Regions from separate parts of the Nostoc sp. UHCC 0251 genome, predicted to be linked through region 2. Evidence: predicted binding sites of a transcription regulator. Region 2 holds the regulator's gene; each other region holds the start of a gene.
What was found. Region 2 encodes NtcA, which controls nitrogen genes in cyanobacteria. Its sites were predicted from a motif close to TNTGTANNNNNNNNTACANA; they were not measured.
Positions count from the first base shown of each region.

Region 1: a site for NtcA is predicted at 3,859-3,878, ahead of VB740_RS31960 (cell division protein SepF). Genes of this name have one in related genera too.
Region 3: a site for NtcA is predicted at 2,401-2,420, ahead of VB740_RS28555 (DUF3155 domain-containing protein). Genes of this name have one in related genera too.
Region 4: a site for NtcA is predicted at 3,883-3,902, ahead of glnA (type I glutamate--ammonia ligase). Genes of this name have one in related genera too.

Region 1 covers NZ_JAYGHD010000380.1:6,840-14,461, forward strand. Annotated here, with positions in the region: gene VB740_RS31950 (RNA helicase) at 1-2,035, opposite strand, end outside; gene proC (pyrroline-5-carboxylate reductase) at 2,185-3,003, opposite strand; gene VB740_RS31960 (cell division protein SepF) at 3,131-3,733, opposite strand; gene VB740_RS31965 (YggS family pyridoxal phosphate-dependent enzyme) at 4,118-4,786, opposite strand; gene pipX (transcriptional coactivator PipX) at 4,783-5,061, opposite strand; gene VB740_RS31975 (hypothetical protein) at 5,239-5,466, shown strand; partial or broken gene VB740_RS31980 (hypothetical protein) at 5,432-5,647, opposite strand; gene VB740_RS31985 (energy-coupling factor transporter transmembrane protein EcfT) at 5,916-6,836, opposite strand; gene der (ribosome biogenesis GTPase Der) at 7,003-7,622, opposite strand, start outside.
Region 2 covers NZ_JAYGHD010000006.1:26,489-34,110, forward strand. Annotated here, with positions in the region: gene VB740_RS01690 (SLBB domain-containing protein) at 1-63, opposite strand, end outside; gene VB740_RS01695 (ABC transporter ATP-binding protein) at 666-1,649, opposite strand; gene VB740_RS01700 (hypothetical protein) at 1,692-1,955, opposite strand; gene hisB (imidazoleglycerol-phosphate dehydratase HisB) at 1,952-2,593, opposite strand; gene fabI (enoyl-ACP reductase FabI) at 2,687-3,463, opposite strand; gene ntcA (global nitrogen regulator NtcA) at 3,843-4,514, shown strand; gene VB740_RS01720 (DUF3084 domain-containing protein) at 4,683-6,173, shown strand; gene VB740_RS01725 (resolvase) at 6,290-6,745, shown strand; gene VB740_RS01730 (DUF3146 family protein) at 6,808-7,077, opposite strand; gene VB740_RS01735 (hypothetical protein) at 7,412-7,622, opposite strand, start outside.
Region 3 covers NZ_JAYGHD010000340.1:1,385-9,006, reverse strand. Annotated here, with positions in the region: gene VB740_RS28565 (S-layer homology domain-containing protein) at 1-735, shown strand, start outside; gene VB740_RS28560 (ATP-binding protein) at 812-2,164, opposite strand; gene VB740_RS28555 (DUF3155 domain-containing protein) at 2,449-2,766, shown strand; gene VB740_RS28550 (cofactor assembly of complex C subunit B) at 3,216-3,746, opposite strand; gene VB740_RS28545 (PadR family transcriptional regulator) at 3,799-4,146, opposite strand; gene VB740_RS28540 (DUF3611 family protein) at 4,898-5,476, shown strand; gene serS (serine--tRNA ligase) at 5,698-6,978, shown strand; gene rseP (RIP metalloprotease RseP) at 7,131-7,622, shown strand, end outside.
Region 4 covers NZ_JAYGHD010000292.1:5,842-13,463, forward strand. Annotated here, with positions in the region: gene VB740_RS20395 (hypothetical protein) at 1-89, shown strand, start outside; gene VB740_RS20400 (class I SAM-dependent methyltransferase) at 668-1,726, opposite strand; gene VB740_RS20405 (hypothetical protein) at 2,018-2,218, shown strand; gene glnA (type I glutamate--ammonia ligase) at 2,338-3,759, opposite strand; gene apcB (allophycocyanin subunit beta) at 4,118-4,627, shown strand; gene VB740_RS20420 (hypothetical protein) at 4,644-4,784, shown strand; gene VB740_RS20425 (clan AA aspartic protease) at 4,779-5,147, opposite strand; gene VB740_RS20430 (hypothetical protein) at 5,144-5,419, opposite strand; gene VB740_RS20435 (hypothetical protein) at 5,610-5,771, shown strand; gene VB740_RS20440 (TlyA family RNA methyltransferase) at 5,772-6,590, shown strand; gene VB740_RS20445 (Calvin cycle protein CP12) at 6,587-6,847, opposite strand; gene VB740_RS20450 (GTP-binding protein) at 7,216-7,622, opposite strand, start outside.

The sequences.
Region 1 (7,622 bases), on a different contig from region 2:
GCTTGAAAAGCGTCGCAGCATTGCCTGATTGATGTAGGGGGTGAGCTTCTAATTGCTCTTGGACGGCAGCAGTGCGACTGAGTTGTTCTGCTACTTCTGGTGCCAGATGCAATGATTCTAGCGGATTGGGAATACGCGTAGCGATCGCAAATGTTTGTTCGTTACCACGGCGCGACTGCCCTGGCTTCAAAGGCATCTCTGGCGGTGGTAATACATCAGGTGGCACTTCAATTCGCGGTAGTTCGGCATACAAATCGACTACATCCCCTGTGGTTGCTACATACCAACGGTTATCGTGCCCCAAGCATACCAAGTAAGGAGCTTGACCAGAACCCGGCGATTTCCCCACTAAAACTGCGGTTACGGGTGTAGACACTGTGATGTTTTTGCCCTTGAGACTCAACAGAGTTCCTGACACAGCAAAACCCAACATCATCCCCAATTCTTCTTGTCTGTCTTCCTGCGCTTGCTCTTGCAAGGTTTTCAGGATCTGGCGTTCCACTTTTAGGCGTTGCCGCAATTTCTCATAAATAGCCAGTTCATTTTCATCAACTGCGGCGATTTGCTCATGAAGTTGAGCTAATTGGGTTTCGAGTTCGGCAATCTCATCGTATTCTGGCCGTAAATGCAAGGTGGCCATGTACTGCCCAAAACTGCGTTCTATGAGTTCCCTAGTTTGCTCTAGGGTATGGGTTTGCAGCAAGTTGAGTACCATGCCATAACTAGGCGTAAACTGGCTAACGAGGGGATCTGGCTTAGATGTTCCTAAATACGCGGCTTCTTTAGCTCCTTCAAAGGGAGTTTGGACTGTCACCACATGACCTTGTTTATCCATCCCTCGGCGGCCTGCTCGTCCCGCCATTTGCAAGAATTCGGAAGCGTTCAACAAGCGGTGTCCAGTATCGGTACGCTTGGAAAGGGTGGAAATCACCGTTGTCCGGGCGGGCATATTAATTCCCGCTGCTAGCGTCTCAGTGGCGAATACTACTTTAATCAACCCCTGCTGAAATAGTTCTTCTACTAGCGCTTTCCAAGCAGGCAAAATTCCGGCGTGGTGGGCAGCAATTCCCCGGTACAGGGGTGCAATTTGTCCAGAACGCCCTGCTTCGGGATTACGGGCTAAAAAGTCATCAATCTGTTGCCGTAAAATCTGGGACTCTTCATTATTTACCAACCATAAATCACCGACTTCTGCCACTGCTTTATCACATCCCCGGCGACTGAAGATGAAGTAAATGGCTGGTAGCATATCCCGTTGCTCTAACTGGCTCAAGGTATAAATTATTCCAGGAGCCTCAGGCCTACCACTTCTCCCTTTCTCCCTTTCTCCCCCTCTCCCCTTCTTCTTCTGAAGAAGGCGGGGGTTAATTTTGGTTTTGCTATCATTCAGCAGGGGAAATAACCCTTTGGGATTGCAAAAGTGAAATTCCAAGGGAACTGGGCGAAAATCGGAGTAAATCAGGTCTGTTGGGCCATGAACGCGATTTAGCCAGTCGGTGAGTTGATCGCTGTTGGCAACTGTTGCTGAAAGGGCTGCCAGTTGCACTTCACGAGGACAATAGATGATGGATTCTTCCCAAACTGTACCGCGCTGGCGATCGTTCATGTAGTGACACTCATCAAGTATCACCGCTTCAACGTCTACTAACGAGATGCCTATTTGCCCAATGGGTGTGCCATAAAGCATATTTCGGAAAATTTCTGTGGTCATCACCAAAATCGGTGCATCTCTGTTAATGGAAGCATCTCCAGTTAACAGTCCGACTTGATCAAACCCGAATTTTTCCCGAAAATCGCGTAATTTTTGGTTTGACAGCGCCTTCAGGGGAGTAGTGTAAAATACACGTTTTCCTCGCGCTAGGGCGCGATAAATGGCGTATTCTCCGACTAATGTTTTGCCCGAACCTGTGGGGGCACATACGACAACTGAGCGTCCGGCGTTCAGGGACGCGATCGCTTCTTTTTGAAACTGATCCAGATCAAAGGGGAATATAGACCCTAAGTCAAGTTCTGGAGACGGTGCAGGATAATTCACTCAATCACATTTGCAACCAGATTGTTTACTATACTAACGAGTCTTTTGTCAACTTCGTTAGAGAGAGAGGGGAGTAGGGGACTAGGAATAGAATAAATTTTATTGAATTTTCCCCACTCCCCACTCCTCATTCCCCATTCCCTACTTTCTCATTTTCCCAGTTCTTGCGATCGCTGTGTGGCAGCTTTTACTGCTTCAATTAAAGCTGAACGGAATCCCGCTTGTTCTAGTTTGGCAATTCCCGCAATGGTTGTACCACCAGGACTGGTAACGCGATCTTTGAGTTCTGCTGGGTGCATTTTGGTTTCTTGCAACAGTTTCGCTGTTCCCAGTACGGTTTGCAAGGCTAGTTGATTGGCAATTGCTCTAGGTAAACCTGCGGATACTCCGCCATCAGCAAGTGCTTCTACCAAGAGCGCCACGTAAGCTGGGCCGCTACCAGATAACCCTGTGACTGCATCCATTAGCCCTTCTGGCACTTCCACGACTTCGCCCACAGCAGAAAAAACTTGCTGTGCTATTTGGTAATGCTTGGCATTGGTATATGCACCTGAACAAATCGCAGTCATTCCCGCTCCCACTGTTGCAGGGGTGTTGGGCATTGCTCTAATAACTGGCAATTGCACAAATGCAGCTTCCAGCTGGCTTAACGTTACACCCGCTAAGATCGAAATGATTAGGGGTGATTGTTCTTTATTAAGAATATCAATATTTGCTAATTCTTGAGCGATCGCGCTAAACACCTGCGGTTTCACTGCCAAAAAGATAACTTCTTTGACTTGGGCGAAAACCTGGCTATTATCCGTTGTCACTGCAACATCGTATTGCTGTCTTAAAAAATCTAGCCGTGAAGATAGCGGTTCGCTAACTATGACTTCTGATGATTGATAAATTCCACGCGCGATAAGGCGGGATAAGAGCGCTTCTCCCATTACCCCACCACCAATTAAGCCAAATTTTATAGTCATTAGTCATTAGTCATTAGTCGTTAGTCATTGGTAATTAGTCATTAATCGTTTGTCATTTGTCACCATGAGCAAAACCCAGGACAAATGACAAAAGACAAAAGACAAAGGACTAAATACTAATTTAACTTTATTGTGCCATCCGGTTAGTTTCGTTGCCCCAAGTTTGATTTGGAGAACCTGTAGGACGAGAGGGACGTGCTGGCGGTTGTGGTACTTCATGAAGAACGCCACCTTGGGTGCTAACTTGGACACAGCTTGGTGTAAACAAAAAGATGCTCTCACCGATGCGCTCTTGATGTCCATCTAATGCGTAAGTACCACCTGCAACAAAATCTACTGCTCGTTGAGCTTGATCCGGGTCCATGATTGTCAGATTTAATACCACTGACTTGCGTTCTCGCAACGCCTGAATTGCCTGGGGCATTTCTTCAAAGGTGCGTGGTTCGAGTACTAAAACTTCCGAAATTCCGTTAATTGCTCCTGGCATACCAATCACATTCCCCATTGGCTTTGAACCTGCTGTCATATCATCTCCCATTGTAGGCACTGGTTCCCGCCAGCGTCGATTTTGAGCAGTTGCGCTCTCCTGTGGTGCCGGTGGTTGGGGATTTTCTTGCTGATACAGGTTTTGGTAATTATTATCTGTTTCTGGTTCTTCTTCGTAATACTCGTATTCCACTTGCTCATTTAGACCCACAAAGTCTCTGAGTTTGGAAAAAATATTGTTCATTGTGTGTGTACTCTCCTGGTGCGAATAGCCTGTATTGACTTGGCTGAGGATTAATTGAGCTAAGAATAATGCCTACGGCGGTAAACTACGCTACATCGGTGGATACTCTAGCAAGGCTCTTGCTATTTGTAACCTATACTACTGGTTTTGGCGATGAACTGACACTTCTTGGAAAGGTCTGTGCATCGCCTAAACATAATAATGAGTCAAGATTATATCCTAAGGTTTGTCCGAAGGAAAGCTCTTTGTACCCTATTTTGCCTTGGCGATTGCTCTTGTCAATACTATATCCTTTGTTTCCAATTGCACCAGTCTGTTACAAAATTGTTGTCATCAAATTCTGATCTGTATTAATACTGACTTACAAGATTGATGACTAATAGGCTAAGAGCGATCGCCAAACAATATTGTTCCTAATCGTACCATCGTTGCGCCTGCTTGCACTGCCAGTTCGTAGTCGCCTGACATACCCATAGACAAGTGTTGCATTTTAATATGCGACCAGTTTTGTTCCTGGATTTTCTTTGCTAGTTCCCGATTGAGAGTAAATACACTTAGAATTTCGGGATCATTTAATCCTGAAGGGGGAATTGTCATCAAACCTTGAATTTGTAAACTTTTGTATTGATTGAGTGTGGGTAAATCAGCCAAAAGTTCTGGCACACTCCAACCAGACTTATTGGGATCAGGGAGAATTTTCACTTGCAGGCAAACCTGGGGACTCACTCCTAGCTGTTGCGCCAATTGATCTAAACGCTGTGCCAGCTTCAAGTTATCGACGGAGTGAATCCAATGGAATTGCTCGATGGCTTTTTTGGCTTTATTACTTTGCAAATGTCCAATAAAGTGCCAGGTAATATCCGGTAAGTCTTGCAACTCGGCTTGTTTGCTGGCGGCTTCTTGGATACGACTCTCCCCAAAATCACGAATTCCTGCGGCATAGGCAGACCGAATGGCCTGGGCAGAAGCTTGCTTGCTAACAGCAATCAATCGGACTGAAGCTGGCAGTGAGGAGCGAATGGTAACAATACGTTCGGAAATCGAACTATTCATTGGAAGGTGCGTTGGAAAACACTCTGAAGCTGATCGTACTCCTGAGAATGCCCACTGCGCCGCAGGGTACGTAAGCGATTTTCCAACATCATTCTAGCCTCAGTCCGTCCTAAAGACTGGAATTTAACACCTTTAACGTCATTTGCGACCAAAAAAAACAGGCGCTGGGCATAAAGTGTGGTGAACAAATCCTGGTTCTCATCAACCATACAGATTTTGTAGAGTAAACCCCAAGTTGGATGGTTTATGTAAGTTTCTGCGTTTTCTGGATTCATTTAAGAGTCAAGGTGTAGTCAAGGTGGGAGTATGTATATCTTTTCGCAGTGAATTCCAAACATTCAGACGATAATACCAACATTCGTCAGAATATTTGCTTAAAATGCAAAACTGCGGTTACGAAGACCTTGATCTAGTTTCTAATCGGCAGATGAAGCTAGTGGTAGTGAAGCGAAATGGTACAACAGAAGCCGCGAAGCGTAGATTCAGAGAGTAGACGCTGGTTGAGAAACATCACCATCTGCTTTGGTGACTTCAATTTACCAATTTGTTGGGACAAGGCACAAAATAGTCCTGAGCCTCTGGTTGGAAGTTCTGCGTGGCAAGGGAAAACACCCTTTGAAGTTCCCAACGCCAACAGCCAACTTTTCAACTCCTTTCCATACTGCCACAACTGTGGCTAAATGGCACAAAATAGCTGAGGGAATAAGTGACTGGGGATTGGGGGCTAGAAAGAAACATTTTCAGCGCTGCCAATTGTGTCTGGGCTTTGTGCAGAGATTCATACCACTCTTTCTCAGGATCGCTGTCTGCGATAATTCTTGCATGAACTTGTCCCCAGACGGTGTTGAGTGCCCAGTAGGGAGTTCATAAATTGGTTGAGCGCGATCCAAAACTGCCAAACCATCTGGTTCATACCAAAAAGCTACGATAAATGGCAGGGGATCAATTTTATTATGGAGTCAATGTTCAATTTTCCATGCCACATTATATTCTAGCTAATCTAACCAACGCCGATGAAGGGGAAATGGAGAAGCATTAGATATCTGGTGAAAATGAATGTAGAGACGTTGCATTGCAACGTCTCTACAAGGGTTTCAGGTAACGCATAATTAATTTCTGGAGATGTCTATTAGACCTTAGTTCCTATAGCTAGGCGTATTCCCCAGAATAAAATTAAAGTTGCGATCGCAAGCCAGTCACGCCCTTTAAATCGTAAGTCGTGCCACTGCACTCGATGCTCGTTGGGACTGGTAAAACCCCGCACCATCATTGCATTCGCCATTTGATCGGCTCGTAAGAGCAGATTTTCTAACAGTCTCTCTGCGACTGTCATCCAAACTTTGAATCCTCCTTTCAATCCCAGCTTTTTCCAATTAATTGCCCTTGTCATCACGGAGCGAAATAAGTTTTGCACTTCTTCTAAAACCAGGGGAATAAAGCGCAAGGACAAGGTTAAAGTTAAAGCAATTTCGGTGACAGGCAACTTGAAGCGTCGCAGAGGTTGCATTAGGCTTTCTATGCCAGATGTGATTTCTTCTGGTGCGGTTGTCAGCAGATACAGGTTAGTACTGTAAATTACGGTAAATATAATTGTACTCAGACGTATCGCCAAATCTAAGGAGCGACGAGTTACTTTGACTGGGCCTTTGTGAAACAAAACATAGCTGTATTTCTTGTTATTACCTGCTGGCTCTTGAACAAGATTATTAGAGAATGCTGGCTGGACTAATATTTGTTCATTAGCTGGCAGGCGTGGCTGATGATCTACACCCATTGCATCAGGACTGATGGCTCCGATCGCTAAGACAAAAAATGATAGCATTAATAGCCAACCCATTTGCTGCTGCCATACTCGTCGGGGAATCCTAGCAATCAAGGTGGCAAGAATCAATACTACTACCAGCAGCACCCGCCAATAGTTGTTAGCTAAAACATAGCTTGTTAAAAAGCTCATCAACCAGGCGAATTTGACTCGCGGATCGATTTTATGCAGCCAAGTTTGGGGTTGTTCTAAATAAAGTCCAAGTGGCAGCGATCGCAATAAATCCATTTTAGAGTTAGGAGTTAGGAGTTAGGAGTTTTGACTTCTGGGTTAACCTATTATGTTGACATAGGTTTAAAAATAGCAATTTTGGCTTTAACTCATAACTCCTATAAAGACCCGATTCATCGCATCTCCCTTGTACAGACGCGATTCATGGCGTCTCTCCTGTCTCCTAACTTATTTTGACGCGAGTTGCTCGATTAACATTACCAATTTCGGCATCACGGACTTTTTTGCTCCGCCACAGTAAGATAATTGGCGTGCCTTTAAATCCTAGCTGTTGCCGGAATTGGCGTTCAATGTAGCGGCGGTAGTTGTCGTTGAAGCGTTTAGAATCATTGACAAATAGTGCGATCGTTGGTGGTTGGCTACTTACTTGTGTACCATAATAAATTTTGCCTTGACGCCCACCACGAGATGCTGGCGGTGAATGCCAACTCACAGCGTCTGTTAAGACTTCGTTAATAACTGATGTGCTAACACGGCGTTTGTGTGATTCAGCCGCAGTTTTCACCAACTCTAGAATCTTCTCTACCCGTTGTCCTGACAAGGCACTCACAAAAATTGTTTCTGCCCATTCGGTAAAATGTAACCGTGATTGCAGAGTTTTTTCGTAGTCGTAGATTGTGTAAGAGTCTTTTTCGACAGCATCCCACTTATTAACGACGATGATGCAAGCTCGACCTTCTTCGATAATCCGCCCAGCTAATTTTTGGTCTTGCTCAGTAACTCCATCTACGGCATCTATTACTAATAAAACCACGTCAGCGCGGCGAATCGCTTTGAAAGCCC
Region 2 (7,622 bases):
AGTTAACAAAGCCACACCCACAACTGGCTGAGTTAGGAATTTAAACAAAGTTGTGTTAAGCATATTTACCTGAGACTCTGAAACTACGATCAATAAAGTACTGTCTTAACATTTTTATTTTGACTATACCTAAGTATTCAAGTTCCCCGACACTCTTATTTTCCTCGAAAAGTGTCATTTTCCGGAGTAAATTTATCTATTGAATTTGAATTTTTAGTGAAGTTAATCTAAAGTTCACCCAACTTGAATATAAGAGTTATCAAAAAATATTAGGACTTATACCGTTTCTTTGTGAAGCTGCATATATTTACCCCCCGGCTACGCCGTCCCCCCTTCACAAGGGGGGACTGATTATGTGCATCTTCATACAGAATTGGTATTATGCAAATAAACACAGTTTATACAAGAAATTATTGTTAACCAATAAAGTACTTACGAATAAAATTTTCTTGCCAAAGTCAATTTTACGACATTTAAACCGTGAATTTAAATCTGCTTGAACTAACCAAATTCTGAACAATTTCATTAAATAAATACAAATAACCCTAAAAAGAGATTGGAATTTGATTTTTTGTAGCTTGGTTTGAGAAAGATAAACTCAAAAAGCCATAAATTATGGGTTTAGTTTCTCAAGCCTACCCAAAACTTCCTATTTGGCAACAAGATTAATTAAGCGAGTTATTTTTCTGTTCAATTTGTTGAATAAAAAACTCTTCTAGGGAGTAACGCGACAAGTTCATGGCAATAATTTTACCCTCCATGAGACGAAGACTAGCGAGAAAATCATAGTAATCGTCTTGTAGTGTGCCCTGCCAGGAACCATCAGGTTCAAATCTGAGAGTGGGTATCCATTTTTTGAGAATTTCCCAGTCACCACCTTGACCTTTTACATGATATGTGTCGTTTTTACCTAAGAGTTCATTCAGGGAACCAGAGCAAATTAATTCACCTTGAGCGAGGATAGCAATGCGATCGCAAATCTGTTCTACTTCACTAAGAACGTGGCTGTTAAAAAAAATCGTTTTTCCGGCGGCTTTTAGTGCCAAAATAATTTCCCGCATTTGGTAGCGTCCCACTGGGTCAAGACCAGACATCGGTTCATCCAGAAAAACCAAATCTGGCTCGTTAATTAGTGCCTGTGCCATACCGACACGCTGTAGCATTCCTTTAGAATAGCGACGCAGCAGCTTTTTGCGGGCATCAGCTTGGGATAGACCCACTAATTCCAGCAGTTGGGGAATGCGTTGGCGTTGTGTACTTTTGGGAATTTGGAATAGCCCAGCGGCTAGCTGCAAAAATTCCCAGCCAGTGAGATAGTCATATAAATAGGGATTTTCCGGCAGATAACCAATATGTTGCTTGATAGTGCGATCGCCTAGTGGCTCACCCAATAATAATCCTCGTCCAGAGCTAGGACGAATAATTCCCAGCAATAATTTTAACAGGGTGGTTTTCCCAGCACCGTTTGGCCCCAACAACCCAAAGGTTTCGCCTTTATAAACTGTTAAAGAACAGTTTTTGAGAGATACGACTTTTTGATTTAGCCAAAAACCAGTGCGATAGACTTTTCGTAACTCAGAAGTCAGGACTACTGGCGCAGTGTCAGTCGTATTAAGTTGAGAATCAGGGTCATCTGCAACAGACTTCATCTCGGTTCAATTACTAATTACCAGCTTGGTATTAATTACAAGTTACCCAGTAGGCTGATAATAACCATCACTGAGCAGTGTGTCAATTATCGGGGAATGGGGAATGGGAATTGGGGACTGGGGACTGGGGAATGGGGAATGGGGAATGGGGAATGGGGAATGGGGAATGGGGAATAAAGAGACAAGGGGACTTGCAACAAATCTTTCCCCTTGTCCCCAATTCTCCTTGTCCCTAAGTCTTCTTGCCAATGCCCAATGCCCAATGCCCCATGCCCAATGCCCAATATCCAATTTGACTCCTTTCATAGAACGCCTTTAGAACTGGGAATTAGACCAGCACGACGAGGGTCAATTTCCACCGCCAGCCGTGTTGCTCTTGCAAAGGCTTTAAATGTTGCTTCAATAATGTGATGGGAATTAATGCCATCCAATTGCCGAATGTGAAGTGTCATTTGGCTATGGTTCACGATTGCCACAAAAAATTCGCGTACTAGTTGGGTGTCATAGGTTCCTACACGCTGGGTAGGGATTTGCAAGCCGTAGCTGAGGTGAGGACGTCCAGAAAAGTCTAACGCTACCTGAACTAAGGCTTCATCCAGTGGCGCAAGAAAATTACCAAAGCGGACAATCCCTTTTCTGTCTCCTAGTGCTTGGTTAAAAGCTTGCCCTAAGGTAATACCTACATCTTCGTTGGTGTGATGGTCATCAATTTCCCAGTCTCCCTTGGCTTGGACATTTATATCAATCAGCCCGTGGGAGGCAATTTGATGCAACATGTGATCTAAAAACGGAACACCTGTTGCTGCTGTGCAAGTTCCTCTACCATCTAAGTTGATCGTAACTTGCACATCAGTTTCACCAGTGGTGCGGTGAACAGTGGCAATCCGAGGGGTTGTATTTAACTGGTCGTAGCTTGAATTAATTTGACGATTGGTTGTTTGCATAGGGAATTGGGAATGGAGAATGGAGAATGGGGAATGGGTAAGAAGAATTCTTCACTTACTCCCCACTCCCTATTCCCCACTCCCCAAATTATCTTACATTCCCATGATTTCATATCCTGCATCTACATATAGAATTTGTCCGGTAATACCACTGGACAAATCACTACACAAGAAAGCCGCAGTGTTACCCACTTCTAGTTGAGTGACGGTGCGTCGTAGGGGAGCTACTTCTTCTACATGATGAATCATATCCAAAATCCCACCCACCGCTGAAGATGCCAAAGTACGGATGGGGCCTGCGGAGATGGCATTCACGCGGATATTTTGCGGCCCTAGTTCAGCGGCTAGGTAACGCACACTCATTTCTAATCCCGCCTTGGCAACTCCCATGACATTATAGTTAGGGATTGCTCTGACACCGCCTAAATATGTGAGGGTGACGATACTACCTCCCTCAGTCATCAAAGGTTTAGCTGCACCACTTAACTGCACCAGCGAGTAGGTACTAATTTCTAAGGCGGTGTTGAAGCCAGAACGAGAAGTCCCGCTAAAATCTCCACTCAAATCGTCTTTGCTGGCAAAGGCCAAACAATGGATGAGGATGTCTAGCTTTCCCCACTGATTACGGATTGTGTCAAAGGTAGATTGAATCTGTTCATCATTTTGGACATTACAGGGAAGAAATAAGCTGGGGTTGAGGGGTTCTACCAACTCCGCAACTTTTTTCTCCATCTTGCCGCGTTCATCCGGTAGGTAGGTAATACCCAGGTTTGCTCCGGCTTTATGCAGCTGTTGGGCGATGCCCCAGGCGATCGAGCGGTTATTGGCAATACCTGTAACAAGGGCATTTTTTCCAGTCAGATTTAGCATAGAAATTGTTAATGCGATCGATCATTAGGAGCATACTAGAATCTGAGCCACCTTTTGTCTTTGTTTTATACAGGATTTGCAAAAATGAATATTGATAAGGGTGTTTGCTAAGACAAAATTATTGATTTTTCCTAAAGATTTTCTCAAGATATCTTTATTTGTTCTTTAAAAAACCTTTTAAATAAAGCTATTGGAACTACTTATCAACAATTAGTAGCTGAAAGGATCAACAATTATGTATCATAATAAACAAAGAGTTATGAAGAGATTGGTTTGAGTATAGGAAAGTACAGAAAGGTTGACGGTGCTATATTCATTTTTCGGGTGTATTCTTAGGTAATCAGTTTTTGTTTTTCCGGCATTGGGTAGGGGAAGGGAGATGATCGTGACACAAGATAAAGCCCTAGCAAATGTTTTTCGTCAGATGGCGACCGGGGCGTTTCCGCCAGTTGTGGAAACGTTTGAACGCAATAAAACGATCTTTTTTCCTGGCGATCCTGCCGAACGAGTTTATTTTCTTTTGAAAGGTGCTGTTAAACTTTCCAGGGTGTACGAGGCAGGAGAGGAAATAACGGTAGCGTTGCTGCGGGAAAATAGTGTTTTTGGTGTATTGTCATTGCTGACAGGAAATAAATCGGATCGGTTTTACCACGCGGTTGCATTTACGCCTGCGGAATTACTGTCAGCACCAATTGAACAGGTGGAGGTAGCACTTAAGGAAAATCCAGAATTATCAATGTTAATGCTGCGAGGTCTGTCTTCGCGGATTTTACAAACAGAGATGATGATTGAAACTCTCGCCCACCGAGATATGGGTTCTAGGTTGGTGAGTTTTTTGCTAATTCTTTGTCGGGATTTTGGTGTTCCTTGTGCAGATGGAATCACAATTGATCTGAAGTTATCTCATCAAGCGATCGCAGAAGCAATTGGTTCAACTCGTGTTACCGTTACTAGGCTACTAGGGGATTTGCGTGAGAAAAAGATGATTTCTATTCACAAAAAGAAGATTACTGTGCATAAACCTGTTACCTTAAGTAGGCAATTCACATAAATGCAATTGGAAAAAGGGGAATCGGCACGTGTTCTATTTTCAAAAATGACACTAATAGCTAGAGGTAAATCTAAAATTGAGTAATTTCAGCTATTGCCAATTTCCACTTCTTTCCAGACAATGCTTAAAAGTAGTAGGCTGTATCTGGAAGGATTTCGGTAGCTAAAGATGACCACCGGATACATCCTCATCGCAGCAATTTTAATCTTGGGAGGCGTAATTGCAACCGTGGGCGATCGCATCGGCACACGAGTTGGCAAAGCCCGCCTCTCACTTTTTAACCTTCGTCCGAAAAATACTGCTGTAGTGGTAACTATTTTTACGGGCGGTTTGATTTCAGCATCAACCTTAGGAATTTTATTCGCTGCCGACGAAGGCTTGCGAAAAGGAGTCTTTGAGTTAGAGGATATTCAAACAGACCTCAGACAGAAGCGGGAACAGTTAAAAACCGCAGAAACTCAAAAAAGCCAGGTAGAAAGCGAGCTAAACCAAGCAAGAATTGCCCAAGCAAAAGCACAACAAGACTTGCAGGCAATTAATAAATCTTTGCAAGCGGCCAATGCCAAACAACTCCAAACACAAGCTCAGTTGAACCGCACCATTAGTCAACAAGCCCAAACTCAAACTCAACTCCAACGCACTCAAGGTCAGCTAGGACAAGTTGTAAGTCAGTACCAAAAAGCTATAGCTGAATTGCAAAGCGTTTACAATCAGAGAAAAGAGCTACAAGCGGCAGTTGAGCAACTGAAGACAGAACGTCAACGATTGTACGCTGAAGCTAAAAAAGCTATTGACGAAGCCAAAACAGCAATTGAAAAACGCGATCGCGAACTTGCTAACCGTCAAGAAGCCGTAGAACAACGCGATCGCAAAATCGCCCAACTAGATCAACTGATTCAAAAGCGTAATGTAGAAGTTGCAGCGCGAGAGAAAGTGATTGCCAAACGGGAATCGCGCCTCAAAGAATTAGAAGCACAACAGCAGCAACTAGAACTTGAAGTTGCAAGGTTAGAAAAATATTATCAGTCCTACCGCGACCTGCGTCTAGGTAAGCTGGCCTTAGTTCGCGGTCAAGTTCTGGCCGCGGGTGTAGTTCGTGTTACGCAACCTACTGCTGCTCGTCAGGCAGTGGAACAACTTTTACAAGAAGCTAACCGCAATGCCAACCTCGAATTAAGTGAGCCTGGCGCAAATCCTGCAAATGCAGAGCTACTACGCTTCACCCAGGAGAGGGTTGAAAAATTGAGTAAGCAGATTGAGGATGGTCAAGAATACGTGGTGCGAATTTTTTCTGCTGGTAATTATGTCAGGGGAGAAAAACAGATAGAGTTTTTCGCCGATACAGCTCGGAATGAATTGGTTTTTTCGGAAGGCGCAGTGCTGGCCACAACTACTACCGATTCCAAAACCATGACATCCTATCAGTTACAGCAACGGCTGGAAATACTGATTTCTGCTTCTCAATTTCGGGCCCGTAACGCCGGAATTATCGAAAATGTCCAAGTAGACGGTACTTTTCTGCGCTTTGTCAACCAATTAAGACAGTACAATCAACCATTGGAAATCAAAGCGATCGCAGCAGAGGACACTTATACAGCCGGGCCATTGAGAGTCAAATTAGTGGCAATAGTCAACGGACAAATTATCTTTAGTACTTAAAAAAGTATTTGCACACTGTTATTAGTAAGATTTAAAGATATTGAACAGCAGCCAAAATAGTTGCTGTGATTGTATTTCTTAATTTCTAATTCTTAATTTTGAATTTTGAATTTCTTATGACTTCCAGTGAATTTTCAGCAACGCAACCAGTCATATTAGGGTTTGATCCAGGTCGAGATAAGTGTGGTTTAGCGGTAATGGGGCTGGATCGGCAACTGTATTATCATCAGGTCGTGCTAGCAAAAGAGGCGATCGCTACCATTGAGACACTGCGTCAAAAGTTTCCTATCTCCTTAATGGTAATGGGCGACCAAACTACAGCCAAGCAGTGGAGGCAGCAGTTATATCAGGAATTGACAGAACCTCTGAGTATTATTTTAGTGGATGAGCGCTACACAACCTTAGAAGCACGCGATCGCTATTGGCAAATGTTTCCGCCCCAGGGGCTAACAAAGCTATTGCCACAAGGTCTGCGACAGCCACCAAGACCGATAGATGACATTGTTGCCATCCTCTTAATCGAAAGATACTTAAATCGCCTCACTCAATCAGCACTCAGCAGTCAGGAGTAAGGAATTAGGTCATTAACTCCTAACTCCTGTACAGACGCGATTAATCACGTCTCTCTTAACTTTTAAAGTTCCGCCCGAATAGTAAAAGCATAATCTCCTCCAGGCTCTAGCTGGTAATCTTGTTGCTCCAAGAATCGACCAAGGGGTTCTTTGATTAAGGCGCGGCCTTGGGAAGGCTTGACGGCAAGTTCTCCCCGGCGAAAATGCCACTGAAAATGCCACTCAAACTCACCGGCACTCACTTCACCCTCAAGGAAGCCGTGTTGCCAGGATTGGCGGGTAATTCTGACATGGGCAGTGGTTTCTGGCAGTCGTCTTTTAGCACTCACTATGCTTTATGTCAAGTGTGGAATAACAGCCGATTATTTAGGCTACTTATTTTATTTATCAAACATAGCTTAATTAAACAAACTGACAAAGTGGGTATTTGTAGTTGACTAGGTTGTGTTAACGAGCAAAACGATCCCACGATACTGAAGTCGCAGCTATAACCCAAGACAGGTCAGTTAAGATTTAAGATTCTCCCCAACCACCCTTTTTAGAGCGTCTGGGAATCGACTGGCATGGGTTGAGGGCCAAAAATAACCCAAGCCTATTGGACTATAACCTGCGCGAACTTAATGCCAAAAAATTTAGGTCAACAGGCTATCCTGTGGGTAGTTTTGGTTAAAACTTTAAGAATGAGTGTATCCTAGAAACTGCATATCGGATGCTTCTTTCATCAGTATATTGTGGGTTAATTGGAATTTCCTTGAAGAATTTCAGCACAATTACAGCCCGATAAAGCTTGGAGTATTTAAATTGCTTTTCTTGGATATCAAAACGCAGGATATTTTCTAGTGGATGTTCAATAACTTGGTTTACACGCAGGCTTTTA
Region 3 (7,622 bases), on a different contig from region 2:
GCTAGCTATGCCCGTAGCCCGATCGCAGCAGCAACTGAGAAGCAAATTGTGGTGAACTATCCTAATGTGAAGTTCCTGAATCCAACCGCAACCGCTACTCGCGCGCAGGTAGCAGCTTTTATCTACCAAGCATTGGTTAGTTCTAATCAAGCCTCAGCAATTAACTCGCCCTATGTCGTGGCTGTCGGGTCTACTAGCCCAACGCCTGTATCGGTAACAATTCCCCAAGGAACTGCTATCCCTGTGAAGTATGACAAGGCAGAAAAAATTCTGGTTACAAAGGATGAAACAGCGCCCTTGACATTGACAGTATCCCAAAGCGTGGTTACGCAAGAAGGATCTGTAGTGATTCCTGCTGGTAGCCAGGTTATTGGTCAACTCAAACCTGCTACAGGTGGTTCTCAATTCGTTGCCGAGAAACTAGTTTTACCCAGTGGTCAAGAGTATCAGCTTAACGCTAGCTCTGAAGTGATTACCAAAACTGAAACCGTCAACAAGGGTACTAGTACTGGTTCAATTATCAAGAATACTGTATTGGGCGCAGGGGCAGCAGCTGCGGTATCTGCCGTCACAGGCGATCGCGCCATTGCCACAGAAGAAGTCTTGGGTGGCGCTGGTATCGGTGCATTGATTGGTTTGTTCTTCGGCAGAAATAGCGTTGACTTAATCGCCATTGACCCAGATACCGATTTACAAATGACAATCAATCAAAATCTGTTGGTTTCAGTAAGATAGTCATTGGTCATTGGTCATTAGTCATTGGTCATTGGTCATTAGTATTTACAAATGACAAAGGACAAAGGACAAAGGACTAATTTTGAACTTCTGGTAACCAAATAATAAACGTAGTTCCCGGCGCATCGGGTGAAGTTAGCTTAGAGTTGATTGCAGGGCTGAAAACCTCGATTTCGCCCTGCATTTGCTCTATTAATTGTTTTGCGATCGCTATTCCCAAACCTGTGCCGGGAATTTCTGTTTGCGCTTGTACACCTCGATAATGCCGTTCTCCAAGATGCTCTAAATCTTGGGGTGGAATGCCAGGCCCGTTGTCGCTGATCACAATTCCTTGAAAATTAGCCTTTTCTTGCCCCGCCTGAATTAAAATTTTGCCACCAGTGGGAGTGTATTTCAAAGCATTATCGATGATGTTAGTTAATACCTCTCGTAATGCTTTCACGTTGGCACGTACTAAAGGTGAATTCTGTTGAATTTCAGTTATTAGTTTTAGCTTTCGCTCTTGGGCGATCGCTTTGGCTGATATTAATAATGGTTCTAATATATCTGCTAACGAGCAATCAACTGCTTTATCTCCCGTTCCCGGCAATAATAACGGCGGTTTAGCGTCTTTTTGGATAGTTGCTTCTACAAATACTTCTTCAGGAAGATGTAGTGGTGCTAAATCTGCCTCTGTCAAATCAATTACTTGATCAAATTGTTGCAGTAATTCTTGGAGGCGATCGCTTTCCCGCACAATACTAGTTGCCGCATCCCGATTGGTATCTCCTGGTCTGAGTCGTTTCAATAGCAGTTTGCCAAAAGTCCGCAATGCCGTTAATGGATTACGAAACTGATGCAATAGGTTATCCAGCAAATCTCGCTGTTTTTCTTGGAGAATTTGTTGTTCATGCAACTGCTGCTCAAACCATGCTCGCCGCTGATCTAAAATACAAGCGATCGCTAATGTTTGGGCTATTCGTTGAATCTGACTTTCTTCGTGTTCATTCCATGCCCGGTCTTTTCTACCTGTCACCAATAACCCCATCATCACACCCTCATAAACCAGAGGTAAAACAATTTGGTTCCCACTAAATAGGTATTCCTCTTTTAGATGGGGTTGAGACGCACCTGGTATCTCAGGCTCTTGTGACGAGGTTGGAGATTCTGATCCTGCTGTCAATAACCTTCTTTGTTGATTGGGTAATATAAACACATTTCCAACTTGAAGTTGCTTGTATGCTGTCGCCTCAGCAGTTTCCTCTCCTGGTGGTAATAATGCTGTTTCTGGGTAAATCACTACAGGAATCAGTTTGGCCTCACCTGAAGGAGTCTCTACCAATTCTTGTGTCAGGTACACAATACTTAAAGTTGCTCCTAGCCCTTGGGTTAGAAGTGCTATTTGCTCTCGACACAGAGCAAGAAAATCTGAACTGGCAGACATTAACATTTTTTAGCTTTTGCTCAAGATTACAGATTTTGAGGCATGATTAAGAGAGGCTACTTAGTTTTTACCTCACTCATTTAATAAAGCTTAACTAAAATCTTTTTAGTGATGGTTTGTACCAAGGGATTATATCCTTAGGTGATCTTATTTTCTCTAACTTCAAATATATTAATTTTTTTAGATTAAAACCTTGAAACCTATTGATATTTTGAACTAGAACTTATATAATGGCGACGGATTTTGTAGCTATCACTACAATCTATAGCTTGAAAGAGGAGGACAATAGGTTGGCAAGGAGACGCAAAAGGAAAAGTCGTCGTCGTCAGGAAGGACGGCGTATTTTGGAACATGTGCCTCAATATAGCATCGAAAGTGGTGAAGAAAAACCTGTGACAGCAGCGAGAAGATTCATTCAAGCTGAAGGTATTTTGCCACCTGCATTGCTACTCGTAAAGCGAAACGAACACACCACAGATCGTTATTTCTGGGCAGAAAAGGGACTGTTTGGTGCTCAATACGTAGAAGAAAACCATTTCTTGTTTCCTAGCTTGAGGGTATTAGAACCTTCGCCTGGTCAAGAACCTCTTGCTTTAGCTAGTCGGTGAACCATAAACGGTCATCTTACGCATTGAATGTGGCTCCTGACTATCATTAACGGGCAAAATTGCTAAGTTTATGCAGAATTTAATTTTTTTTTAGTTTGGAGCTGATTTGCTAGTAAGGCTAGCCCAGGTAGTTGGAAAGTTAACTTGTCTCAAACCACGCTATGTTGCATGGATTGATTCTATTTTGACTATGCAGAAGGGAGTAGGTATAGAGCCAAGCGCGTCCAAAAGCGCTAGTGAAGTTGCGCTCTTATGCCGTAAATTGTCAAACCTTGCTCTGTCAACAATTTAAGTTAATGAATTTAAATTTTTCCCCACGATTTTCGTCGTGGGGAAAGCTGACAAAGCAGAAGTCTTGATTTTCTCCTTCCTACTTTCCATTACCTAAAGAGTAGGTCAGTTCAGAAGTCTGCATATCATAGTTAAGAGATGGTCATAAAAACCAACATTTATTCACCAGCTTTGAGCTGTAAAGTTCTCTGTAACTCGCTGATTTCATCTCGGTGGGCAACTACAGTGATCTTACTTGAGGAGGTTTGTTCGCTCTGAGTTGTTTCTACTTTGAGCGACACCTTCTCAAGTCTTCCAGATTTTTTCCAATAAAATAGACCACTCAAAGGCGACAACAGTACCATAGCGAGAATAAAGGTACTCAGGTTAGGAAAAAGCAGGTATACGACTAGTGATAGACAAACAATACCAGTCGCTGCCAGCAGAGTTAAAAATATAGCTAAGAACCAACTGGGGCGAACAAAACCTTCAAAAGTCACTTTGTTCTGTTCTCGGTTTACCTCTGCCACTCGGTAAGAGCGTAAGCGAAAATACTCTTTTAGTTGAGACATTAAAGCAGCTTCGTCTTGCTCAGATACCAGTTGCGCTGTTTCTATGCGGTCTTTAGTCGAGGCACGAATAAAGAAAAACAGCCCAACCGATAACAACAAGGTTAGCAGGAACGTAGATGGCAGAATAGCAGTATCCATAACTAATTGTTACTGTTTGGCTGGAGGAGACTTATTCATTATCAATTATTCGTTACTTTGTCCTCCTGTTAATGTAGTCAAGCCATTGAAAAGCTAAATCCTGCGCTTGAACTTGCCATTCTGGAGAAACTTGGTACATCCGCCTGGGGCGTCCTCGTCCTTCCAGTTTTTTCCAATATCCAGTGATTGCCCTTTGATCTTCCAGAAATTTGATTGCACTATAAAGTACGGTATCCGAAAGCCTATAGGTAGGATATTCAGTTTCTAATTGCTCAATCAACTCGGTTCCGTAGGATTCACCTTGTAATAAAACAGACAGTATGTAACAAACTGCTACTTCCTGACAAAGGTAAGTTGGCGGAGGATTTTCAAAGAATTGATATATATCCTCAAGTTTCATGGTTAGTGAATGGCTAAAAAAATGCCTTAGGGTAGGGTCTACAATCCTTGTAGTCAGTATATAGTGCTACTACTAAGTGAATAGTGTATATAAAGCTACTTAGGCTAGAATTCCAAAGCGTAAACACTAAATGCTCACCCACGCCTTTGAAGTTGTGGGAAGAGTTTGCAAGTTTTAGGAGTACAAAATACTGTACCCCTACTCAAGCTCGATACTGTGTGGTGAGGAGCTAACAGAGAGTGGCAAAGTCACTGTCTTGGTGTTAAGTGATGCCGAGCTAGTTAGAACTGCTTAAGCAATAAAATGCCATCGAAGAAATTTTACAGGTAAAATGCAATTTTGTCTGTAAAACTTAATAAACACTTTGTTTTACAATGATTTTCCCAACGCAGATTCTAAAAGCTTAAGCTAAGGCATATTTCTGGGTTAAAGCTCCTATGTCTGTGGACATATTTAAGCAGTAAGTATTACTGATTTGTCCCATTTGGTAGATGTAATAGTAAATTGATCAAAGAAGACATAGAGACTAGAGCATTGATTCAGTAATCAAAAACGTAACTCCCCCAACCCCCACTCCTCGCTTTGGGAGGCAAAATCTCTTCCCAAAGCGAAAAGGGGCTGGGTGAGAGGTTCTTCCAAGATTACTGATTTGGTGTTCTAGGAGAGCTAGAGACGTGAAGCGTGATCCCTCTCAACAAAGTTCTCCCTGTCCCCATGTTATTTAATCAAGCGCCCAGCACATTAGTGAAATATGTCACAGACTCCCGATGCTCCATCATCTTCCTCAACTCTCCGGGCAATTGCCCAAACTTTTCGCCTTACAGGTTGGATTAGCTTCTGGATTCAGCTAGTACTAGGCGTTGTTTCTAGCATAATTGTGTTGCTGTTCGCCATCTTCAATCAAAGAACTGGCAGTCCTAGTAATAATCCTGGGACTGGCTTTGGCGTATTTTTAGCAATTTGTGGACTGGTTGTTTTGGGCGGGGGCATTTATTTAGCTTACCGTTACACTAGAATTGGCAAGCAATTAGAATCCTCCAATCCCAGCAACCGCCCTCGGAAAAGCGAGACTGTGCAAGTATTACGCTTAGGGCTGTGGGTGAATTTAGGAGGAACGCTGGTAACTCTTTTGGGAGCGCAAGCGATCGTAGGTACACTGGTAGCAAGATCCATATCTCCCCAAGCTATAACTACCCAATTTTTTGACCCTACCCGGATTATTAGCGGTCTAGATATGCTTGTGGTACAGGCAAACACCAACACTGTCTCAGCGCATTTTGCAGGGTTGATTGCATCACTATGGCTACTCAATCGGATTAACCGACCTTAATCTAAGTGCTAATTTTTCAAGAGTCAAAAGAAGTTAATCATATTTTTCCGAAACATTTCTTAGCCCTGGCAGTGATGCTAGGGTAAAATCTTGATTCAGAGATTGATTTTTCTAATAAACTTTTTTTTTCAGTTACAGCAAAGCAAAATTAATATATGCTAAATGCTGATGTGTTAACTGTATTGACAGGAAGATTTTAGGCTAAAAACTGAGAAAAATCTGTGCTGGATATTAAGCAAATACGGGAAAATCCGCAATTAGTTCAAGAACGATTGAATAGTCGTAGTGGTAAATATGACATAGAGCCGATTCTACAATTAGATCGGCAACAACGAGAACTAGAGGGGACGCGCAGTCAACTCCAAGCTCGGAGCAACGAAATCGGTAAAATTGTCGGACAGAAGATTAAATCTGGGATCAATCCTCAAGACCCAGAAATTCAAGCTTTGCGAGATGAAGGTAATTCTGTCAAAGCTACGTTGAGTGAACTGGAACCCCAGGAAAAAAACCTCAAAGCTGAAATTGCCCAACTTGTGTTGGCACTTCCCAACTTACCAAGCGACTCTACACCCCTTGGTAAGAATGAGGAAGATAACGTAGAAGTGCGCCGTTGGGGTGATGAGTATATTCCCCAAAATCCGAATATTCTCCCTCACTGGGAAATTGGCGAAAAGCTAGGTATTCTCAATGTTGAGCGAGCTGTGAAAGTTGCCCAAAGTCGCTTTGTCACATTGATAGGTGCTGGTGCAGCATTAGAAAGGGCATTAATTCAATTTATGCTGACTCTGCATACTCAAGCTGGGTATGTGGAAGTCAGCCCGCCGCTGTTAGTGAATACCGAGTCTTTGACGGCGACCGGTCAGTTACCCAAGTTTGCTGATGAAAGCTTTAAATGCGCTGATGACGACTTGTGGCTGATTCCGACGGCGGAAGTTCCAGTTACAAATCTTTATCGGGGTGAAATTCTCACTGCTGAAAACTTACCTATCTACCACTGTGCTTTTACTCCCTGTTTTCGCCGGGAAGCTGGTAGCTATGGGCGCGATATGCGGGGATTAATTCGCCTCCATCAGTTCAACAAGGTGGAAATGGTGAAATTTGTCGAACCCAGTACATCTTTTGATGAACTGGAGAAATTGGTAGGGAATGCAGAAGCAATTTTACAGGCGTTGAAGTTGCCTTATCGAGTAGTAAATTTAAGTACTGGAGATTTAGGATTTGCCTCTACCAAAACTTATGATTTAGAGGTTTGGTTGCCTTCTTCTGGCAAATACCGCGAAATTTCTAGCTGTTCCAATACTATAGATTTCCAGGCACGACGGGCTGATATTCGCTTCAAAGAGGCGGGCAAGAAAGGCACTCAGTTCGTACATACCCTCAATGGTTCGGGTTTGGCTGTGGGACGAACGATGGCAGCAATTTTGGAGAATTATCAACAACCTGATGGGACAGTGAGGATACCAGAAGCGCTGCAACCTTACTTGGGGCGTGAAGTATTGTAATTAGTCATTAGTCATTAGTCATTTGTCATTTGTCTTTTACCAATGCCCCATGCCCAATGCCCAATGCCCCATGCCCAATGCCCAATGCCCAATGCCCAATGCCCAATTAGAATGAAGATAACTATAGCTTAATATTTTCACTAATTTGCTCTATGTCAGTTTTAGCAGCGATCGCAGTTTTGGCTGTATTAATCTTGGTACACGAGTTGGGACATTTTGTTGCAGCACGTTCTCAAGGCATTCTCGTTAACCGCTTTTCTTTGGGTTTTGGCCCAGTTCTTCTTAAGTATCAAGGAAAGCAAACCGAATATGCTGTCCGCGCCTTTCCCTTGGGCGGCTTTGTGGGCTTTCCCGATGATGACCCCGATAGCGATGTTCCACCCAATGACCCAAATCTGCTGCGTAACCGTCCAGTTTTAGACAGGGCGATCGTTATCAGTGCCGGAGTGATCGCAAATTTAATATTTGCTTATTTGGTGTTGGCTCTGCAATTGGGTATTGTCGGCATTCCCAAGGAATTAAACTATCAAGCTGGTGTCGCCGTCCAGCCTGTTAATCAGGAATCTGTTGCCTATCAAGCAGGAATTCGGGAAGGAGATATTATTCTGGCTGTTAACGGTCAAGAACTCCCGGCTTCTGATAAA
Region 4 (7,622 bases), on a different contig from region 2:
ACGAAAATCTTCAGCGATCGCTTAGTATTTCAACTGCAAGCTTTGTATATATACTTGGTGCCAATCCTGGCGATCAAAACGCGAATTAAATTAATTGCCTTGATCAACAGCATCACCAACTTCTCAAAAGGTACACAACTGTTGCTCATGTCAAGTGAGAAACTTTGTGTCTCAATCCTCAACTGTTCTAGAAATAAATGTTACTTGGGCTATCAGTGAATCTAAAGTACATCTAATTCAGACATCTTGCTTGTTGAGGAAACAGTCTTAAGGCAACTCCACTTTATTCCCAAATAAGTTTTCTCATACATTGAGTAGTTGGCTATCTATATCAGGAAATAATTGATCTTCGCTCCGGCGTTTGTTTGGCGTCATTTGCCGAGGCATAAAATCTCTTTCGTTGCATCTGAGTTTATCTAGGGCATAGATTCGCACAAGTAGTATAGGTTTATTGCACTTGGCAGCGAATCTTAGTATTTTTGACCTACTCTTGCACCCTGCTTCCTTTTCCTCGCAGATGGCTCGCAATGAAATAAATATTAAGAAGGATCTGCTAGCTCCTCTTAGTCCTCTTAATTATTCTACACCCAAGGGCAGATGCAAAATTTCGCATTTGCCCTTTTTAGGTAAAGTTTATTTAAAGAAAAGGAAATGAGAAGGTTTTATCTCAAGCTGGCTTATGAGCAATGAAATACTTGCTCATAAAATGGACTTGCGTCTCAATATTCTCAAAGCCTGCTTTCTGTAAACGTTCTAGCAAGTTATCAGTGGTGTAATGCTTGTAATAGGGTTCATGGAAAGTTTCCGGGAAAGAATCCATCATATATTCCAACTCAGGTGAATCACTCAACTGAATTGAGTCACAGATAATAAAGACTCCTCCTGGTTTTGTTACCCGGAAGCATTGCTCAATGACTGTCTGACGTACAGCTGCTGGTAACTCATGGAAGAGAAAAACAGAAGTTACAGCATGAAAATAGTTATCTAGATAGGGTAACTCTTCAGCATTGGCTTGTAAAAGTTGCGGCAGTTCTCCTGGAATTTGGGATAGTAGTTCATTTGCTTTACGCAAATAAGCTGGTGACAAATCTGTGCCAAACAGAGATGCTTGAGGCAAGGCTGCCCGAATCAACTTTAGAGTCCGCCCAGTTCCACAAGCTACATCCAAAATACGGGCTTGCCGTGGTGTAACCAATTCAAAAGCTTTCACCCCTTGCTTGAGAGGAGCAAGAACCCGCCGCCGCATCGCATCAGCTGCCCCACCAAAAAGAATTTCTACTTGTAAGTCATATAAATTGGCTGACAAGTCACTCAAGTAGCCATTGCTTTGATGATGGAAGTTCTGGACGTAGTAGCTGGGATAACCATCTGTGTCAATTTCGGGTGAAAAATCTTGATAATTCTGTTGTTTAACCCGCTCCCAGATTTGAGGTAAATCTAGGCATATCAAGGGATAGTAGCGGAAAAAGTCATCCCAAGGGTTGTCAAACAATAAACTTTCTGGATAGACGCCTTTTTGGGTATCTTGCCAGTCTGTTTCCAGCAACTCATTCAATCTCTGTTGAAGTTTCAGTAAAACCTCATTCGGGATGGGTTTGGTCTTTTGTTCAAGTGTCGGATACACCAGGTTCCTCAACCGTGAACTTAATATTTTGTGAGCCAGACCAAAGTAATTTTTGCTCTGCTGAAAGGTTTGATAAGTCAGCTTAGTTAAACTCTCAGGCATAAAAATAGCTCAAGTTTTGATTACTTAATATGTAAACAATTGTAACGAAAAAATTATCTACTGTTGGAAAGGTAAAGGCTCTCAGGTGAGACAAATCTAAAGCCAGATGATTTTGGTCATCAAAGGTAGATTAGGGAGGATTTTTCGAGCTTTGGGGAAAAATACCTAATATTGTCAGCAAAGGCAAATATAAATTTTTGTAAATAGTAGCTTATGTTACAGAATCTTTGCTATATTGGTTTATAGAAAAACCAATAATTATATATTCACAAAATAGAGAGGACTATGGTTATGTCTATCGCAGATAAATCTCGTGCGTTAATGGTGCGTGAACATCAGCAAGTCAAGAATCGCCAACAATCAATGCTGATGCGGGCTGCACAAGAACTTGGTCTTCCTGAAGAAGCATCCCACTACTGGAACCCGATTCAAGGCAAGGTAGATGCTAACAGTCGGATGATTTATGGGCCCAGTCATGCCTCTATGAGCTAAGTTTGAAGAGTTTTAAGGTTGATTTTTTGAGTGAATATTTCAACCGACAACTTTGGAAAAAAAAGCCACCCTCTAGGGTGGCAAAACTTATATATTTAGATAGATACGGTACTTAAGAATTAAGCATCGTAGTAGAGGTAAAACTCGTAGGGATGAGGACGCAGCTGCAACTGCTTGGCTTCGTTAAGCTTGTAGTCAATCCAATTTTCGATAAAGTCTTCCGTGAATACGCCTGATTCTGTCAAGAAAGCGTGATCGTTTTCTAGTGCTTGCAATGCCAGTTCTAAAGAACTTGGAGTTGAGGGAACCTTTGCAAGCTCCTCTGGAGAAAGTTCATAGATATTCTTATCTAAGGGTTCACCAGGATGAATTTTGTTCTTGATGCCATCGATACCAGCACAAAGCATTGCAGCAAATGCTAAGTAGGGGTTAGATGTAGCATCTGGACAACGGAATTCCAAACGTTTAGCTTTGGGGTTCTTACCAGATAGAGGAATACGGATAGAAGCAGAACGGTTTCCTTCGGAGTAAGCCAAGTTAACAGGAGCTTCATAACCAGGTACTAAGCGCTTGTATGAGTTGGTGCTGGGGTTGGTAATTGCCAACAATGCTGGTGCGTGTTTGAGAAGGCCACCAATGTAGTACAACGCCATGTCGCTCAAACCAGCATACTTATCACCTGCAAACAGAGGTTGGCCGTCTCTCCAGATGGACTGGTGACAGTGCATTCCTGAACCGTTATCGCCAAAAATTGGTTTTGGCATGAAGGTGACAGTTTTGCCGTATTTCTTAGCAACGTTCTTGATGACATATTTGTAAGTCATCAACCAGTCAGCCGCTTCGATCAACTTACCAAAACGGAAACCTAGTTCGCACTGACCACCAGTAGCAACTTCGTGGTGATGCTTTTCAATGGGCACACCTAATTCTGCCATTGTCAACAGCATCTCTGTACGGATATCTTGGAAAGAATCCGTCGGTGCGACTGGGAAGTAACCTTCTTTGAAGCGTGGTTTGTAACCCAAGTTGGGTTTTTCATCTGTACCGGCTTTACCGGAATTCCAAGCACCTTCTTCGGAGTCTAAGAAGTAGTAGCCTTCGTTAGCATTTTGGGCAAACCTAGCACTATCAAAAATAAAGAACTCAGCTTCAGGGCCAAAGAAGGCTGTATCACCAATGCCACTAGAAACCAAGTAATCTATTGCTTTTTGGGCAATAACGCGTGGGCAACGGTTGTACGGTTCACCCGTGCGGGGGTCTTTAATACTACAAATTATACTTAGTGTTGGCACTTCCATGAATGGGTCGATCCAAGCAGTGTTGGGGTCGAGTACCATTGTCATGTCCGATTCGTTGATCGCTTTCCAACCCCGAATGCTGGAACCGTCAAAAGCTACGCCATCAGTGAATGCAGTCTCATCGATTTGGTTCTGGTACAGTGTGAGGTGCTGCCAAGTCCCTACTGTATCGATGAATTTGAGATCAATCAGTTGAATTTTTTCATCTTGAATTTTCTTCAAGAGTTCTTGGGGTGTCGTCATTGTTACTCCTTCTCTACCAATTTCCTAAAGTAAAACCAGAATCTTACATTGCATCCTAACCCTGCTGATCTCAATCAGACCGTGACACACCAGAAATATCTTAAATACTAGACATTAGCTGATTTTGTAGTTTGTGCTACAGATATCTGGATTATCAGGTTATATTAACCTTTCAGGGATCATCTGTACAAAACTGGAAAGTTCATCATATAGGGGTCAACTTTGGCATAGAATCCATAGATAGTGGATAAATTGTTTTTGTGCCGAATCTATTTTTAATAGCACAAAAATTTACTGGTGCATAAGTGCAGCCAAATAAATATCAAACCATAAATAGCAATGATTGGGAGAAGAAGGAATGCGCGATGCGGTAACAAGTTTAATTAAGAATTATGACTTAGCTGGTCGGTATTTTGACCGGAATGCGATCGATAGCCTAAAGTCTTACTTTGACAGTGGTACAGCACGAGTACAAGCGGCGGCGGCGATAAATTCTAATGCGGCTGCACTTGTCAAGCAAGCTGGTTTGAGGTTGTTTGAAGAACTGCCAGAATTGATTCGTCCTGGTGGAAATGCTTATACAACTCGTCGTTATGCAGCTTGTCTGCGCGATATGGACTACTATCTGCGCTACGCCACCTATGCGCTGGTTGCAGGAAATACAAATGTGTTGGATGAACGAGTGCTACAAGGGCTACGGGAAACTTACAATTCTCTAGGAGTGCCTATTGGTCCTACGGTTCGCGGTATCCAGATTCTCAAGGATCTAATTAAGGAGCAAGTAGCAGCAGCAGGTGTGGCTAATACTGCTTTTGTGGATGAACCTTTTGATCACATTACACGCGAGTTGAGCGAACAGGATATTTAGATTGTAAGTGGGCAAGGTGTCTGCCCCGATATATATAAATAGCGATCGCACTTTTGTCTGTGTTGGTAAAGAGCGATCGCTTTTTTGTGAACTCTACCAGGCATTGAAAAGGCTGTACAAAGCGATCACTCCTAATCGCTCATTATACTGCTCATAATTTCTCAAGTTTAACAACACCGCCTTCGATTGCCTCTACCGTTAATCTGTAACCTTCCATCAGTGACATACCGACAAGTGGATCTGACTCAGCTTCATCAATGGGAATGGTTAGTAATTGCTCATCCCAGACAACAATAGCTTCATACACATCAAACACACATTCACTACCATCTCCTAGAATTGCTCGTCCTCGCCTTTTCCAGGGTAGCTCTAATGCAGCAATGAAATCTGGCGGTAAGGATAACCAACCGTTAAAACCTGTATCAACAATGGCGCTTTGCTCATGTACTTTAGCGTCAGCACCACAAATACGTAGAACGATAGTTGGCTCGTAGTCAGCATTCACACTTCCAATAATCATTTTGTTTTGTGGATGCGCCCAGCCCCGAACCGACGGACATAGCGAGAGCCAACACGCACAAACCAGATTTGTGCATCTGGGTAGCGAGTTTCAAGACGCTTCGAGGCATTCATTTCATCAGTATCCATTTCCCAGCCACCTGTCTCGATGTCGATCGCTACAATCTTGCCATAATTATTTGCTTCGACTTGTGGGCGCACTTGAAAGTCATATATCTCATCACCGCGACGAGCAAATTCTTCTTTGCTGTAACGAGGTTGTCTTAATGGCATAATAAATATTCCGTAGTCTTAAACCACTGGTTAGGAAAGAAAAAGTCCTTTGGCGTCTATTTTAAACTTAACAGTTGAATTCGACTGGCTAAGGAATGCGATCGCTCATAGATTAAACGCATTAGCTTGTCTTATTTGAACTAGAAGCGGCATAAAGCGGAGGGTTATTATCTCACACCAGAAGAATTAATTGTTAGAAATCTTAGCAGAAGCCTATTTAAATGCCATTGATGAGGCTTGCTTAAAAGTAGAAGAAGGTCGTTATGAAGCCCATGAATTAGAAAAAATTGTGAACCGGGAAGAAATCATCAATCGTGCTTTGGCTTTAATCTTACCAGGAGAGTCTATTTAATTGGCTAAACAGCGACTCGACACACTATTAGTAGAGTTAAATTTATGTGCTTCTCGCGCTTTAGCACAACGGCTAATTCAGGCGGGGGAAGTTACTGTTAATCAGCAGTTAGTTGATAAAGCTGGGACTGAAGTTGATATTACTGCTCAAATAAATATTAAAGAGCGATCGCCTTTTGTTTCTAGAGGCGGTGAAAAGCTCTCCAAAGCTTTATCAGTATTTGCCATTCCGGTAGCGGAGCGTATTTGTTTAGATGGTGGGATTTCTACTGGTGGTTTTACTGATTGTCTTTTGCAAGCTGGAGCAAAACAAGTCTACGGAATTGATGTCGGTTACGGGCAAGTTGATTGGCGGTTGCGAAATGATTCGCGGGTGATTTTGCGGGAACGTACCAATTTACGGCAACTACGACCAGATGAGCTATATGGCGAAAATGACCCGATTCCTGATTTGGCGGTGGTCGATGTATCGTTTATTTCTTTAACAAAAATTCTGCCTGCTTTGTGGCAACTAACTCAAGCTAACCGAGAAGCTGTATTGTTAGTCAAGCCACAGTTTGAAGTCGGCAGATCCCGTGTGGGTAAAAAAGGTGTTGTGCGCGATCCAAACGACCAAGCTGATGCCATTTTTCAGGTGCTGCAAGCAGCCCACGAATTAGGATGGAAATACAAAGGCTTAACTTGGTCGCCGATCACTGGCCCTGCTGGGAATATCGAATATCTTTTGTGGTTGGGAATGGAAAGTGAAACGCCACCACTTGATTTAGAAGCAATCAAGCAAATAACGCAATCAGCAATAACTGATTTACGGAAGAATTAAAGGTCGTAGATTAAACATTCTACGGAATCTGGATGGCGATCGCAGTAATTATCCAAAGAGGTTTTCTTTGATTTTGCTTGCTGTTGATCAGCTTTTTCAGCTTGTAATTCTTCCACAATGTCCCAGGCTACGGCACAACCAGCAGAATCACTGCCATTTAGCTCACAAGTTGTACGCGCTTCAGTAATGGCTTCAGTAATAGCTTCTTCAAGATTTGTTGCCCCAGCAGTTTCAAATGAGTTTAGAGTAGTTGTCATGATACTTTTACCTTTAATTGACAGAGTATAGATATTAACTGTGAGCTTTCAATGACCCCAGGAAGCTCACCCTCTTAGTTGGAGCAACAAGACAGGCCTTGCTCACATTTCCAGTTTAGATAGGCTTCCCATAAGAGGTGGTGGTAAACACCGTCATCTTTTTAGGTAATTTGAGTGGGAATTGCCCTCTTGTCATCTTTGATTTAAAAAGCTAGGGAAATTCCACTAGTTGGAGTCACTAGTAGAGGTGGTTATGTTTTCAGTCTTGCATTCTAAATTCGGAATGTCAGTCAATTGTCAGAAGAGTTTGATAGAAGTTGATAAACACTTATAAACAGCAACAAAAGGGAAACAATTGTTATTTATTCTCAATATTTAATGCCTAACTCTTGTCGCAAGCGATACAGAATTGTATTCTGGTCAACTTGAGAAAGAATTTCTTGAATCACGCTGCTAGCGCCTAACTGTCCCCAAGTGCAGCCTTTTTCGAGATACACCTGAGCGGCTTTGCCAACGGAGTATGCACCATAACCAGCAATACCAGCTTGAGCGATCGCACTGCCAGCAAAGGCAGTAATATTGCTGGGATTGTCACCACTGGTTATCACGGCAGTAGTTTTACTTACACCCAAAAGCAAACTGCTACCTAATTCTCCCAGTAGCAAACCACCAGAACTAAATAAAATCGTTTTTAAAATTTTCCCGGCTTCGTAGCTAGTCATCGGCAAACCATACAATCTAGCTAGGGCGCGAATTAAAGCCAAATCCGCAACAG